One region of the Pantoea sp. E956-1 genome, then DNA from elsewhere that is predicted to be linked to it. Evidence: predicted binding sites of a transcription regulator. Region 1 holds the regulator's gene; the other holds the start of a gene.
What was found. Region 1 encodes LexA, which represses DNA repair genes until DNA is damaged. Its sites were predicted from a motif close to TNCTGTATGTACATACAGNA; they were not measured.
Positions count from the first base shown of each region.

Region 2: the regulator LexA is predicted to act here: its motif matches at 5,794-5,813, upstream of umuD (translesion error-prone DNA polymerase V autoproteolytic subunit).

Region 1 is NZ_CEUYZP010000009.1:170,331-177,924, reverse strand. It holds gene ubiA (4-hydroxybenzoate octaprenyltransferase) at 1-141, shown strand, start outside; gene plsB (glycerol-3-phosphate 1-O-acyltransferase PlsB) at 425-2,848, opposite strand; gene AC0T7J_RS19635 (diacylglycerol kinase) at 2,977-3,345, shown strand; gene lexA (transcriptional repressor LexA) at 3,451-4,065, shown strand; gene dinF (MATE family efflux transporter DinF) at 4,166-5,488, shown strand; gene AC0T7J_RS19620 (CsbD family protein) at 5,656-5,868, shown strand; gene zur (zinc uptake transcriptional repressor Zur) at 5,942-6,463, opposite strand; gene AC0T7J_RS19610 (conjugal transfer protein TraF) at 6,914-7,594, shown strand, end outside.
Region 2 is NZ_CEUYZP010000011.1:68,117-75,710, reverse strand. It holds one part of gene AC0T7J_RS20940 (IS3 family transposase) at 1-323, opposite strand, end outside; one part of gene AC0T7J_RS20940 (IS3 family transposase) at 323-584, opposite strand; partial or broken gene AC0T7J_RS20935 (IS3 family transposase) at 662-1,767, opposite strand; gene AC0T7J_RS20930 (LysE family translocator) at 1,862-2,506, opposite strand; gene AC0T7J_RS20925 (hypothetical protein) at 3,043-3,381, opposite strand; gene AC0T7J_RS20920 (hypothetical protein) at 3,378-3,623, opposite strand; gene AC0T7J_RS20915 (DUF1281 domain-containing protein) at 3,660-4,583, opposite strand; gene AC0T7J_RS20910 (helix-turn-helix transcriptional regulator) at 5,100-5,384, opposite strand; gene umuD (translesion error-prone DNA polymerase V autoproteolytic subunit) at 5,922-6,341, shown strand; partial or broken gene AC0T7J_RS20900 (Y-family DNA polymerase) at 6,356-6,457, shown strand; gene AC0T7J_RS20895 (GNAT family N-acetyltransferase) at 6,574-7,011, opposite strand; partial or broken gene AC0T7J_RS20890 (DNA polymerase V subunit UmuC) at 7,476-7,594, shown strand, end outside.

The sequences.
Region 1 (7,594 bases):
CTGTTTGTTTATCAGCAGAAGCTGATCGCCGGACGTGAGCGGCAACCCTGTTTCCAGGCTTTTCTCAATAATAACTATGTCGGGATGGTGCTGTTCCTCGGTGTACTGATGAATACCCCGCCGTTCAGCCAGCTGTTCTGATAGAGAGTTTCCAGACATAAAAAGGCGATCCGGGAGGTCGCCAAACCTGACGAGGATGAATCTGGCAGCAATGAATGAGCTCAACGCGCAGGGAACATGGGCAGAAGAGGAAAGCGTCCCGCGGCAGGGACGGCGCGGGCCGAGCAGTCAGGGATGACGCTTTTGCGTCTTTCCGATCTGACGATGTTCCCTGAGCAGGCACCGTTTTACAGCGAATCGGACCAGACCTGGCCTATAAAAAAGGCGACCTCATGAGGTCGCCTTTTTACTATGCGCGCTGCGGTCAGTCGTGCGCCCCAGCGGTTTCAATCGTCATACGAACATCGCTGGTGACCAGGTCTGCCAGCATATGCCAGGTCGCCATGGTCTGCGCAACATCGGCATCACCGCTGTCGCTGATATACCCCTCATCGCGCAGGGTCAGGACCAGTGAGGTAAAGACCGCTTTGTCGAAGAATTCCGGGGCATTGATACCGTGCAGCACCGACAGACGCTGTGCCAGCGTCCGGCTCTCTTTCTCCAGCGTGCCGCGGTTAATCGTCGGCTTGGCGCTGAGAATGGAGAACGTAATGGCATAGCGCTGCAGCGTTTCACGCACACCGGCGGCCAGCAGTTGCAGTGTGCGATAGCGCGCTGAGGAAAAGCGTAATTCGCCGGCTTCGAGCGTAATCAGGCCCTGACGCGCCAGCTCCTGACTCAGTTCGGTCAACAGTTGCGGCAGCTCATCGGTCTGCCAGCGCAGGAACAGCTCACTCTTCAGCATCGGGTAGATCAGGCTCACCTGACGCAGCAGTTCTGCTTCGCTCAGCGTCTGATGCTGCTGAACAATGGCGGCAATCAGCGACGGCATCACCAGCATGTGATGAATATTGTTGCGATAGTAGGTCATCAGCACTGCCTGCTCACGCGGCAGAATGATGATGTCGCCAATACTGTCCTTTTCACTCTCAAACTTATTCATACCCAAGGCGTGATCCAGCAGCGCTTCCGCTGAGAGATCGGGTACGGTCGCATTTGGCGAGTAAGGCACGTTGCGCAGCAACTGGGTATAGCACTCCAGTTGTTCAATCAGCTGTTCACGGGTTAGTGAGCGCTGACGTGACGCCAGCAGGGCGGTGACACAGAGATTCATGGCGTTAGCCGCGCCCGCTTCATTGATACGCACCATCAGGCTGGCAGCAATATCGTTGACGGTCGGTGTTAACCAGCTGGGACGCTGCGGCTCAATCGGATCGATGGCATCGCGCCATTCCGGCACTCGCTTGTTAAGATAGTTGACCAGCGGCAGGGGTTCGCCAAAGTTAACGTAACCCTGACCGAGATTACGCAGCTTGCGTAAGCCGCGCACCATCTGCATGAAGCCCTCTTTCTCTTTCGCCGCGCCGCGCAGTTCTTTAGCGTAAGTGCCCACTTCCATCACATGCTCATAGCCGATATAGATCGGCACCAGCGTGATCGGACGATTTCCGCCGCGCAGCATCGCCTGCAGCGTCATGGCTAAGGTGCCGGTTTTAGGGTCCAGCAGGCGACCGGTTCGTGAACGGCCTCCTTCGACAAAATACTCAACCGAATAGCCCCGGGTGAACAGCTCGCCGAGATATTCACGGAATACCGTGGCGTAGAGCTTGTTGCCTTTAAAGGTACGACGAATAAAGAAAGCGCCCAGACGACGGAAAATCGGGCCGGCTGGCCAGAAGTTGAGATTGATCCCGGCTGCGATGTGCGGCGGCACCAGTCCCTGATGATAAAGCACATAGGAGAGCAGCAGATAATCCATGTGGCTGCGATGGCACGGCACATAGACAATCTCGTGGCCATCCTGGGCCAGCTGGCGGACTTTTTCGCCGCCATTGACGTTGATGCCCTGATAGAGTCGACTCCAGAGCCAGCCCATCACGCGGTCAGTTACACGGATGGCTTCATAGGAGAAGTTTGCTGCAGTCTCCTCCATCATCTCGACGGCATTCTGCTGCGCTTTCTCATGGGAGATTTTTTTGCTGCGTGCTTCATCCTCTACTGCCTTTTCAATCGCTTTGGATTGCAGCAGACGATTAAATAGATCCTGACGCGCCGGCAAGCGCGGGCCAATCGCCGCCAGTCGCTGGCGGGCAAAATGAATGCGCGCCACGCGAGCCAGCTTCTGGGCGATCGACTGATCCGTACCGTGTTCAGTTGCCATGCGGCGCAGCGACACCGTCGGTGAGAAGCGGACAAAACTGTCGCGCCCGTGCCAGATCACCGCAAAGAACTTCTGCACCCCGTTCAGCACCCGCAGATGTGGCGTGGCTTCGCCCTGAACTTCACGTCCCGGTGCGCGACCAAACATCACGGTGACCGGCAGCATCTGTATATCGAGCTTTGGGTTATTACGGTGCAGGTCGAGGTAATCGTGAAAGATTTTCACGGATTCCACGCTGGGCACAAAATAGGGGAAGACACGCGGGCCATTGTGGATAAAGACGTGGCGCGGCAGCAGTGAACCATCAATCTCCAGCGGAGAGAGCGGGTCGGGCAGATGATGCCGCAGACACTGCGCGCGTAATGTCAGTAAGTCGGCCTTCGAATCGTAAGGCAAAACATACATAATAGGTCGGGTCGGATCCAGACCATGTTCAGACACGGGATCGGCCGGAATGGCCTTACTTTTTACCAAAAACGACAGTGGTAAATTAAGCAGTTTGTAATAGAGTTTACGCCAACCTGACATAGACAACATGAAGCCTCTTGTTAGCAAAGCGCCGCAAGCATACCAGAAAGCGCAGCGAAGATCTGTGGTGGTGCCCATTGCACGCAGCCCAGACATTGACGTCAATCCGATGAAAGGGTTCCCACATCATGGCAAATAATGCCACCGGACTTATCAGAATAGTAAAAGCCGCAGGTTACTCATGGCAGGGACTGCGAGCCGCCTGGCAACATGAGGCGGCGTTTCGCCAGGAAGCGCTGGCTGCGCTGGTCGCAATTATTATTGCGTGCTGGCTGGATGTCGATATGGTCTCACGCATCCTCATGATTGGGGTGGTGGTGCTGGTGGTCATTGTTGAAATCCTCAATAGCGCTATTGAAGCGGTGGTTGACCGCATCGGTCAGGAGCATCATCCGCTGGCGGGCCGGGCGAAAGACATGGGCTCGGCGGCGGTACTGATCAGCATTTTACTGGCACTCTTTGTCTGGATCGCGCTGCTCTGGACACATTTGCGATAAGCCTTCCACAATGCGTCTGAGGGCGCGTTTTCCCTGACAATTGGTTTCCATTTCGCCAATACCTGTATATACTCACAGCGACTGTATAAACAACCAGGGGGCGGGATGAAAGCATTAACCAGCAGGCAGCAGCAGGTCTATGACCTGATTCGCGACCATATTTCTTCAACGGGCATGCCGCCTACGCGTGCCGAAATTGCGGCGCAGCTGGGCTTCCGTTCGCCGAATGCGGCAGAAGAGCATCTGAAAGCGCTGGCGCGTAAAGGCGTTATCGAGATCGTTTCCGGTGCATCACGCGGCATTCGCCTGTTAATGGAAGAAGAAGCCTCAGAAGGGCTACCGCTGATTGGCCGGGTTGCTGCCGGTGAGCCGATCATGGCGCAGGAACATATCGAAACTCATTACAAGGTCGATCCAGGCCTGTTTAAGCCTTCTGCTGACTTCCTGCTGCGCGTCAGCGGAATGTCGATGAAAGATATCGGAATTATGGATGGCGATTTGCTCGCGGTGCATAAAACCCAGGATGTGCGCAACGGCCAGGTTGTGGTTGCCCGCATTGATGATGAAGTTACCGTTAAACGCTGGAAAAAGCAGGGTGCTATCGTGCATCTGCTGCCTGAAAACAGCGATTTTGACCCGATTGTTGTCGATACCCGTGCGCAGTCGCTGACTATTGAAGGTCTGGCGGTGGGCGTGGTGCGCAACGGCGAGTGGCTCTGATTTTGACGCCAGCGTGCATTCGCTTTTTCTGATGCTATTCTGTCTGCCCTAATTTTGTCGCTGTCTCTTTTGCGCAGCGACACTGAGCACGGAACGGCGAATGCGCTTTATCACGGCAACGGATAAAAATCTCTGGCGGCTCGCACTGCCAATGATCCTTTCAAATATCACTGTTCCCTTACTGGGAGTGGTCGATACTGCAGTAATTGGTCATCTCGACAGCCCTGTCTATCTTGGCGGGGTTGCGGTCGGGACTACAGTGACCAGCTTCCTTTTTATGCTGCTGCTTTTCCTTCGAATGAGTACGACTGGCCTTACGGCACAGGCGTTTGGTGCGGGCGATAAAACCGCTCTGGCGCGCGCGCTGACGCAACCGCTGATCATCGCGCTGCTGGCAGGTGTACTGTTCATCGCTTTGCGTTATCCGATTATCCAGCTGGCGACCCATCTGGTTGGCGGCAATCCCGATGTACTGGAACAGGCGGCGCTGTTTATTCAGATTCGCTGGCTCAGTGCGCCTGCCACGCTGGCAAACCTGGTAATCCTGGGCTGGCTGCTGGGCGTGCAGTATGCGCGTGCGCCAGTGATCCTGCTGGTGGTGGGCAATCTGGTTAACATCGTGCTCGATCTCTGGCTGGTGATGGGGCTGCACTGGGGTGTCGCGGGGGCGGCCACCGCCACGGCACTGGCAGAGTACATCACGCTGGGCGTCGGCAGCATCATGGTCTGGCGGGTATTAAAACTGCGCGGAATTACGCTTAGCCTGCTGAAGCAGAGCTGGCGCGGTGACAGCGGCCGGCTGCTGCGACTGAACCGGGACATCATGCTGCGCTCTCTGATGCTGCAGCTCTGTTTTGCCTCGCTGACCGTGCTGGGCGCGCGACTCGGCCCTGATGTGGTGGCGGTTAACGCAGTATTACTGATGTTCATTACTTTTACTGCCTATGCGCTGGATGGCTTTGCCTACGCAGTTGAAGCTTTTGCGGGTGAGGCGCATGGTGCAAAAGATGGCAGTAAACTCCTGCGCGTCTGGCACTCTGCCTGTCGGCAGGCGGTGGTGGTGGCGCTGTTCTTCTCGCTGATCTATGCCATTTTTGGCCCGCAGATCGTGTCGTTGCTGACCTCTCTTCAGTCACTTCAGCAGACAGCGGACCGCTATCTGGTCTGGCAGATGATAATGCCGCTGATCGGTGTCTGGTGTTATCTGCTGGATGGCATGTTCATCGGGGCGACGCGCGGGCGCGAGATGCGTAACAGCATGGTGGTAGCCGCAGCAGGCTATTTTCTGACGCTGCTTAGCGTACCGGTACTGGGTAACCATGGTCTGTGGCTGGCGGTCACGGTTTTCCTGGCGCTGCGCGGCCTGTCGCTGTGGCTCATCTGGCGTAAGCACTGGCGTCAGAACAGCTGGTTTGATGCCTGAGTCAGCAGTGGCTGCACGCAAGCCGATACGGATTATTCTGTATTATTCCATGGTTAAGAAATTGGCTACTACAATTAACTCTATGCAGCGCAGTTAACCAGCGCTTTGTATCGTTATTTTGTTAAGCAGCAAGATAATCATTAAAACCCGAGGATTGGAGGTCTGCCATGAATAAAGACGAAGCAAGCGGCAACTGGAAGCAGTTCAAAGGCAAAATGAAAGAGAAATGGGGCAAGCTGACCGACGATGATATGCAGGTTATCGAAGGTAAACGCGATCAGCTGGTTGGCAAAATCCAGGAGCGTTACGGCTCTACGAAAGATGAAGCCGAGCGCGAAGTAACCGACTGGGAAGGTCAGAACAAAGATCACCGCTGGTAATCAGACAATAGGTTGATAATCAGCTGAACGCGTTCCGGTGGGCCCTCACCGGAACTGCACAAGGATGTGCCAGCTACCCGCGTTTTCCCCGCTTTTTACCCTCATCCTGATGGTCATGCTCGCAACTTGCATGGTGCGTACAGGCTTCAACCGCAGCACAATTTTCACATAAACCATGTGCTTCAATCACGCTGTGGCGTAATGCAAACTGCGCTTCACCCGCCAGCGTTGCAATAATCTTCTCTACGCCCTGTGCCTGCTTCTCTGTAACGGCGGCACAACGGTCACAGACCAGCATCACCGACGTATGTGCTGGTGCCTCAAAATGGTGACACATGACGTAGCTGTTGTTGGATTCCACCCGATGAATGAAACCCTGCTCCAGCAGGAAATCAAGCGCCCGATAAACCGTGGGAGGCTTGGCCTGCGGCTCGCTGACCCGGAGTTGATCCAGCAGATCGTAGGCGCTGATTGAGCCAGGCTGTTCGGCCATCAGGCGCAACACTTCAGCACGCTGCGAAGTCAGACGCACACCACGCTGCAGGCACATCTTTTCGGCCTGAATCAAAATTTGCTGCGACGTCATGTTTGTCATGAAAATTCTCCGCTGGATAAGTGATGTTATTTTATCACACATAGTTTCGCGGCGCTGAGGTTGGTTTTCGTCTGAAAAAACAGCATTATTTGCCTGATAAAGCAGCATAATCAGAATTTAAGCCGTCCTCTATCTCAAATCTGTCGATAAATCAGATCCATTCTGAATCCACCTGAAGCGGAATTTGTTGGCATTTTGCTTTGCATCTCACTGAGTTAAGAAGTAATGTTCAGAAAGACTTAAGAAAAGTCTGGCATTATTTGAAATATCCCAATGCAGTTTGAACAATTACAACGGTTTTTTGATTGGAAAACGTCCAATCCTTTGAATTAAGACACTGTTTCCTTCGAATTCACGGCAATAACGCGTTAGCCAGGGTTCACAATAGGGCTAACAAACTATTCAGTCATTGAATGTTTCAATGACAATTTCTCAGGTGATGGCAGGCAAATGGTGAAAAAATCCGCTCAACGTTCAGCGCTGATCTATACGGCTGCAACGACCGCGCTTTTCCTTTCTTCTTCCGCCATGGCGGCAGGGACCTGGTATGATGCACGTAATGACGCCATGGGCGGAACCGGCGTAGCATCTTCTCTTTATGGCTCCGCAGTGCTGGCGAACCCGGCATTAATGACGCGCGCCAAACCCGACGATAGCGTCAGCATTATTTTTCCCTCAGCCGGTATTCAGGTCACCGACAAAGATCATCTGATCGACAAAGTGGATGACATCACCGATACCGTAGATCGCTACCGCGATGTGCTCGGTAATTTAACCTTCGCTGATTATCTGCGTGGCTATCCTGAAGTGCGCGCCGCCTCAGGCGATGTCGCTAATAAGCTAAGCGATTTGCGCGGTAACAAAGCAGACGGTAACGCCGGGCTTGCCCTGGCCGTCACTATCCCTAACGAGACGCTGCCTTTCGCCTTTATCACCAAAGCCTATGGTTCAGCGCACGTGCGTGCCAATGTGGTCCAGAGCGATATCGATTATCTGCGCGGTGTGGCTAACGGCACAGTGCTGCCGCGTCCTGGCGATCAAAATAATCTGCGCTCCAGCGCGAATGGCTTAGCGGCGCTGGTCACCGATTATGGTGTTGCGGTGGCGCATGAGTTCACCATCGGCGGTCAG
Region 2 (7,594 bases), on a different contig from region 1:
TCGGCGCTGAGCGGATTTATTGCGGCGTGGCCGTTTGAGACGCAGTGACAGCCCCTGTTCGCTGTAAAGCCGGTAGATCCGTTTGTGGTTATCGCGCCAGCCTTCCCGCCTGAGCATCACGTGTACCCGTCGATATCCGTAGTGAATTCGCGTTTCAGTGATCTCACGGATACGCAGGCGCAGCGCGCTGTCATCGGCAGCAACTGGACGATACCTGAACGAACTGCGGCTGAGCCGCAGCGCATAGCAGACCTGTCGTTCGCTGGCACCGTACCGGGCCTGTAAATCCCTGACCCATTCGCGCAGGCGTGCCAGCGTCAGCTCTTTTTTGCCAGCACGTCCTGCAGCATCGCCTTGTCGAGGCTGAGATCGGCAACCAGCCTCTTCAGCCGCAGATTTTCCTCTTCCAGTTGCCGCATGTGTCTGAGTTCGGAAGGGGAAATTCCGCCGTATTTCTTGCGCCAAGTATAAAAAGTGGCATCGGAGATACCCAGTTTGCGGCAGACGTCCGGCACTGACGTACCCAGTTCAGCCTGCTTCAGGGCAAAAACAATCTGCTCTTCGGTGAATCGTGACTTTTTCATCAGCACATCCTCCGTTCAGGGGAGTGTTTATCATGCCGGAATTCTGTTTCTGAATGGAACAGGATTTTGGGTCAGGGTCATGGTTTTTCTTCATATTTCCCGTTTCGCCAGTCCGCTGCAAATTCAGCTGGCGTCGGGTAATCCAGCGATGAATGTGGACGGCACTCGTTATAATCCTGCCGCCAGTCATTAATCGTTTTCCTGACGTGAACAATATCGCTGAACCAGTGTTCATTCAGGCATTCATCCCGAAAGCGACCGTTGAAACTCTCAATAAATCCATTCTGCGTTGGCTTGCCCGGCTGGATTAAGCGCAGCTCAACGCCATGTTCAAAGGCTTATTGATCGAGCGCGCGGCAGGTAAATTCCGGGCCCTGATCGGTTCTTATCGTTGCAGGATAGCCACGAAACAGCGCAATGCTATCCAGAATACGTGTCCCCTGAACGCCTGTAATCCCGAATGCCGTGGTGATCGTCAGGCACTCCTTCGTGAAATCATCCACGCAGGTCAGGCACTTAATCCGGCGGCCGCTGGCAAGTGAATCCATGACAAAATCCATCGACCAGGTCAGGTTCGGCGCATCCGGGCGAAGAAGCGGAAGCCGTTCAGTCGCCAGCCCCTTACGGCGCCGCCTGCGTTTTACACCCAGACCGTTAAGGTGATAGATGCGGTAAACCCGCTTGTGGTTGACGTGAAAGCCCACCCGACGCAATAACTGCCAGATGCGCCGGTAACCAAATCGGCGGCGTTCAAGTGCCAGCTCTGTGATACGTAAAGAGAGCTGCGCGTCAGCAGCCGGGCGCTGAGCCGAATAACGGCAGGTTGAAAGTGACAGACCGGCCAGCCTGCAGGCACGGCGTTGCGACAGACCCGTTGTCTCACACATGGCTTCCACGGCTTCCCGCTTCTGGTCTGTCGTCAGAACTTTCGGCCCAGAGCCACCTGAAGCGCCTCCTTATCCAGCATGGCTTCAGCGAGCAGCTTCTTAAGGCGGGCGTTCTCCTCTTCAAGTGACTTGAGCCGCTTCACTTCGGGGACTTCCATGCCGCCAAACTTCTTGCGCCAGGTGTAAAAGGTGGCGTCTGAAATAGCATGCTTACGGCAGAGTTCCCGGGCAGAAACGCCGGCTTCAGCCTCGCGGAGAATACTGATGATCTGTTCGTCGGAAAAACGCTTCTTCATGGGGATGTCCTCATGTGGCTTATGAAGACATTACTAACATCGCGGTGTATTAATCAACGGGGAGCAGGTCAGATCTCTTCATTAAGCTTATTCATTAATGACGGGTTAAGGCAAGTCTAATGCCCAGCGCAACAAAAGTAGCTCCTACTACGAGATCCAGCAGTTTTTGCATTTTGATATTTTTTGAAATGGCTCCAGTGGCGCCACTGGCCATAATTGCAAACATACTATCAGTAAGATATGCGATAAGCGCGTATGTCAGGCCCAGTAAAAGGAAAGACTCTGCATGATGTTTGCCTTCAGGCAAGACAAATTGTGGAAAAAAGGAAATGAAGAAAAGGAGTACCTTCGGATTTGTTAACGTTGTGATAAAGCCCTTAGATAACAGACCGTACGCATTTGTCTTCGGACTTATCTTAGCCTCAGCGTCGTCTTCCATATTTTTATCTTTAAACGTTCCGAGAATCATTTTCCCGCCCAAGTATATCAGGTAAGCCCCACCAACATATTTTACCGCTGTAAACATCACCGGAGATGCGGCAAGTAGAGCAGTGAGCCCTATTACGCTTGCAATTGCATGGGCGCAGCTGCCTAGCGCCACGCCAGTAGCAGAGATGATGCCAGCACGTCGGCCGTTTGCTACGCTCTGACCAATTACATAGGCCATATCTGGTCCCGGTGTGACCGATAGCAGAAAGACGGAAAGAGCAAACAGTCCAAAGTTAGTGATATCAAGCATGATTCCCTCACAAGATTTGAAGTCAGATGACTCAATTTACCGGGATGGACTTCTGATTACTACTCCAGGGATACTCTTGCCGCGGTCAGCAGGGTGATCGATCCGAATGACACGGCTATTATAGGGTACACCAGCGCGGTCAGTCCGGACCTGATGACGAGCAACCCTCAAAAGGTTATACGGATATCGCCACGCATGAATCTGGACATAGTTATGCTCCTCAGTGTCAGGGGGCACCCCTGTGGTGCCGTGACCACCACAAAGACGGGCGTAAAGCGGAGCAGGCAGGGGCGGACGCGCAGGCCGCACGCACCGCCGGAGCGGACTGAATGTCCCGCGCACGGCGGGGAACGGGTGAGCAGGACGGCGAAGCTTCCCTTGCAGGCGAAGCGGCCCGGCTACCGTGAGGGCACGGCACTTTGCATCTGCCGGTTTCCGGCCGCAGGACGGGAAGCGGCAAAAGAAGCGGAGCGAAGCGACATCCTTATGCCTTACTGAAGAGATGCCGCCAGTCGGGGCGGCATCGGGTGAAAATATCAGGGCCGGTAATCTTCCCACCGGCAGTCGCTGCGGTCACAGATGACGGGTGCATCCGGCGAACCACTCACCTGCCACTCATCGAGGAACCGCAGTCCGGCCAGCGTCTCTGCCTCACTTTCCTGAAGCAGAACGATGCTTTTGAGCCAGACGCTGCCACGGTTAAACTGCCAGTAGCAGCCCTGAGAGCAGACAGGGCGTTCGGGTGGCCACCAGTTTTCGCCCATCCGTTCGCATGCGGCTTCAGCCAGCGTAAAGTCCTGCCCGCTGAGCAGCATGTGGTATTCGTGTGAGGTGCTGCCTGTCTCTTCCTGATAACTGACCAGCCAGATGTTCATTCAGTCTCCCTCCGGGCCTTCACGCTTTCTGCACAGTCGCGCATAAATCCCCAGCTGAGACTGATATCAGCATCCAGCGTCCTGTCCGCCAGTTCGATCGCTGCAGTTACTTCACCGGGCGTAAGTTCCGGGTCAATGTCCTCAAAGTCGTCCGCCATCCAGATGTGAGCCACGCACGGCGTATCCGGGGCAAATCCCGACAGGCTGGCCATCAGGCCCGCCAGCGTAAGTTCTCTTTTCATCATCCTGTCCGGCGGGGCTTACCCCGCCGCCTCCCCTCAGCCGCCAAAGTGTCCGATGTTGTTTACTATCCAGTCCGGTCCGGTCACGCACGTAATACCGTCCTCATCCTCTTCATCCCATTCCAGCTGACTGCTGAGGCTGTCAGTCAGTTCGCCGTCGCTGTAAAGGTCGAACCCGCAGAAACTGCAGCCGCTTTCCGCGTACCAGTGCCCGACAGTCACACTAAAACGCCTGCTCAGGGCTTCAAATACCCGACCATGCGGCGGTGACCAGGGGGTATCAAAGTCCACTTCCAGAAAGTCCGGCCCGCAATCACCCACCTCCAGTGCGTAACCCACCGGCCACTTCACGCCGTACTGCGCGATATAAAACTCATAGCCGCCCGGAATCCCGTCCAGCAGGCCACCGTTGAAGCCATTGATTTCCACATCGAGACGGGTGGGCAGCAGAAGGCGCATGTCAAAATCAGCCGCACCGTCCGCAACGGCACTGCTGTCACCCGTGCGGCTCCAGAATTCACTCACGCTGTCCCCGCTCATGCCTGACCAGTCGTAATGCTTACGCTTCCATAAGCTATTCATCACCGCCCTTGCCTGCTCATCCAGCGCCTCCCACGTCCGGCTGCGGAGTCCGGTGGCCAGCCACAGGTCGTGCAGCCGGTTACAGGTTTCGTCCGACAGTGCTGCGCCGTCGCGCAGGTGCACGAGCCACTGCGTAAAGGCGCGGTTTTCCGGGGTGTCTTCACCCTGCCCCGCCGCCGTCAGCACCGAATAAGGCACATACGTTTCGTCCATCACCGGACGCAGCAGTCCGGCGCAGCCCGCCAGAAAAAGCTGAATACCCTCTGCTTCCGCCCGCGCATACAGCGGCCGCACCCCGCCCGTCATCAGCGCCCGCACCTGACTCACGCTCTCCGCCAGGCCGGTCACACGCAGCCTGTTTGCACACCAGTTCGGCATAACTCTCTCCTCAGTCAATGGTTGCACGGCCTCACCTGCGCCGTGCCGCCACAGCAGCCGGGCGTAAAGCAGAGCAGGCACGGGCGGAAGCGCAAGCCGCACGCGCCGCCGGAGCGGACTGAATGTCCCGCGCACGGCGGGGAACGGGTGAGCAGGACGAGCGCCAGCGTCCCTTGCCGGCGAAGCGGCCCGGCTAACGTGAAGGCACGGTGCAGGCCCTGAAAGAGAAAAGAGAGTGGCTGAGGGAAGGGATTTCCGGCGTCAGGCAACGCTGGCGCGCCGGTTAAAAGCGGAGCGCAGCGATGGCCTTTATGAAAATGACGCGGTTCAGCAGCAGAAAAGGGGAACGGAACAGGCAGAAAGAATGGGAAAGGCCGGCCCTGTCACACGTATGTCACAGGCACATGATGAACTGCCGGCTCTGCTGAAGATGGTATGCGTAAGATGAATCACGCCCCACTGCATTTGCCCGTCCGGTTTATCCCGGGCGGGCTTTTTTCTGTTCGCCACGGCCGCTCAGCCGCGGCTGCAGTTCAGTGCGGCACCGGACCAGCCGTTATCAGACTGCAGGTCAGATTCAGAGCGCGTCCACAGGGCCTGCCGGTTCAGCCAGAATCCGGGCGAATGAGATACCCTGCCCAGCTGGTCCGCCAGTGCCGGGGTCACCGGCAGCTGACCGGCCAGAAAGGCCCGGGCGGCGTCACGGTCCATCCCGCTGCGCCTGCACAGCAGTTTCATGGAGATGTGGTGCTCTGCCATAAGGTACGCCAGAAAGCGGGCAGGAGAAGTGAGATCATCCATAAGTTTCCTCTCAGGATAAAGCGTCAGAAAACATCTGAATGCAGCATAAATCGGCCCGATCCGGGCGAACACGATGAAACAGCAAAAAAACGTGCCTTTACACCGGAGCCCGCCACGCTCGCCGCAGTCACGGCTGAGGCGTACCGCAGCAGCGCGAGGAACGAACAGCCGTGGCGAGGAAGCGTCATTTCACCGTCGCCGGCTGAGACTGCTTACGCTCCTTTCCCGAAAAAGACAGGGGGATCAGTGGATCCGGAAGTCTATCTGCATGCTTTCCATGCCAGGTGCTACTCAGAGCGCAGCTGAAAGCAGACGCTTATAAATACTTTCCACTATTTATCAGAGGTATAATTCTGCTTTCTCTCATCACCGCTTTGCTTTTTCTTGCCAGATAAATTCCGCCCAATAATACTGTATATAAAACCAGTCAATTACAGAGGAGGAATTTATGCACGACTTACATACCGCACCTGTCCCGTCACCGACGTTTTCTTCAGGGAGCGTCCTGTGAAACCCGCCGCGTACGGCTCAGGCCTTATGCTGCTCTGGCCCCCGGTTTTCACCCCGCGGGTACGCGTGCCCCTTTACGCTGATCCCTGTGCAGCAGGCTTTCCCTCACCCGCCGCAGACTATGTTGAAAGTGAACTTGACCTCAACGAGCTCTGCATCCGCCGGCGCGCCTCCACGTTTTTTGTGCGCGCCAGCGGCAACAGCATGCAGGAACTGGGACTGTGTGATGGCGACGTCATGGTGGTCGATCGCGCAGAAGAAGCCTCTCACGGGGACATCGTCATCGCCGAGGTGAACGGCGAATTTACCGTCAAGCGGCTGCAGCTGCATCCCCGTCTGGCTCTCCTGCCGATGAATCCGGCCTACTCCGTCATTTATCCGGATGAACTGCAGCTGCTGGGCGTCGTCACCTGGTTCTTCAGCAGTACAAAAGCGCGCAGGAGGTAGCTATGGCGCTGCCTATGTTCGGACTGGCGGACGTCAACTCGTTCTATGCAAGCTGCGAGTCCCTGTTCCGGCCCGACCTGCGCGGTAAACCTGTGGTGGTGCTCAGCAATAATGATCTGAGTGGTGAGAAACGTTAGTTAATTTGATGCTGTTCATGTCAGCAGCTCTGGAGTGTTGTTTGGTCTGCTATGAGCGAAGAGCTGACGCCCCTGTTGAAAGGTGAAGATGAATTTTATAAGGATTTCTTCATAAATATCCGGCTTGTACCTTCCGGCTCGCAGCCAATACGCCCAAATTCCTCCCAACCGTGCTTTTTGTAAAAATCAGGAGCCTGAAAGCTTATCGTATACAAAAATGCAGCTGTGCAGCCCCTTCTCCGCCCTTCATCCTCGAAACGGTTGAGGATATCTGTACCAAGCCCCATTCTCCGCAGCTCCGGTGGAAGATAGAAAAGATCTATAAAAAGGAGACCCAGTGACGAACGTCCTTGCATTCCTCCAAGTACTTCACCAGTTTTAGTTGATTTTATTAATACAGATAATGGTTTACGGTCACTTATTCCCGTCATTAAATCGTTGAAATGATTAAGCCCTTCTTCAATAGGTAATGATTGTTCCGCATCAGTGTTTTCACAAATCTCAAAACTTATCTCTTCAACCGAGCCATTCATTTCAAAAGTCCTATTTGCTGGATAAATAACTGTTTAAATTTACAGTTGTAGAGTCGAATTTCAAGCCTTTTATTTTCTGCTTTGCCTTTCCGCTGTACAACGGAGGCATCAACGTCCGCTGTTGGCACAAGCCGGACATTGAGTCCGATTGAGCCTGCCTGCTTGAGGCGAACGAGTCTGGCGAGCAGTGCGCAGCCAGCCCTGAATGCCGCTGAGAGTGATACAGATATTAAACAGCACTGCGCCGCCCGGCGTAGCCGGTTACAGGCATATACATCGCGCTGCCACAACATACCTTCCTCTGATCGGCTTAAACCAACTCCCAGCGACAGCCATAGCACTTAACACGCTAGCCGCTAACTTAAGTAAGCCACCGATACAAAACACATAGTAAAAGTTAGTAGTTAAATACTTCTTAAAATCATTAGCTTGTTAATAACTAATTGTTAGCTTCATTCAGATACAATGATGGCTGCGTCATCGCCCGCTCGGCGGGCGCCAAAGCGCTGGGCATCAAAATGGGTGCACCGTGGTTTCAGATAAAGAATGAAGGATATATTGAAAAGATTCATGTGTTTAGCTC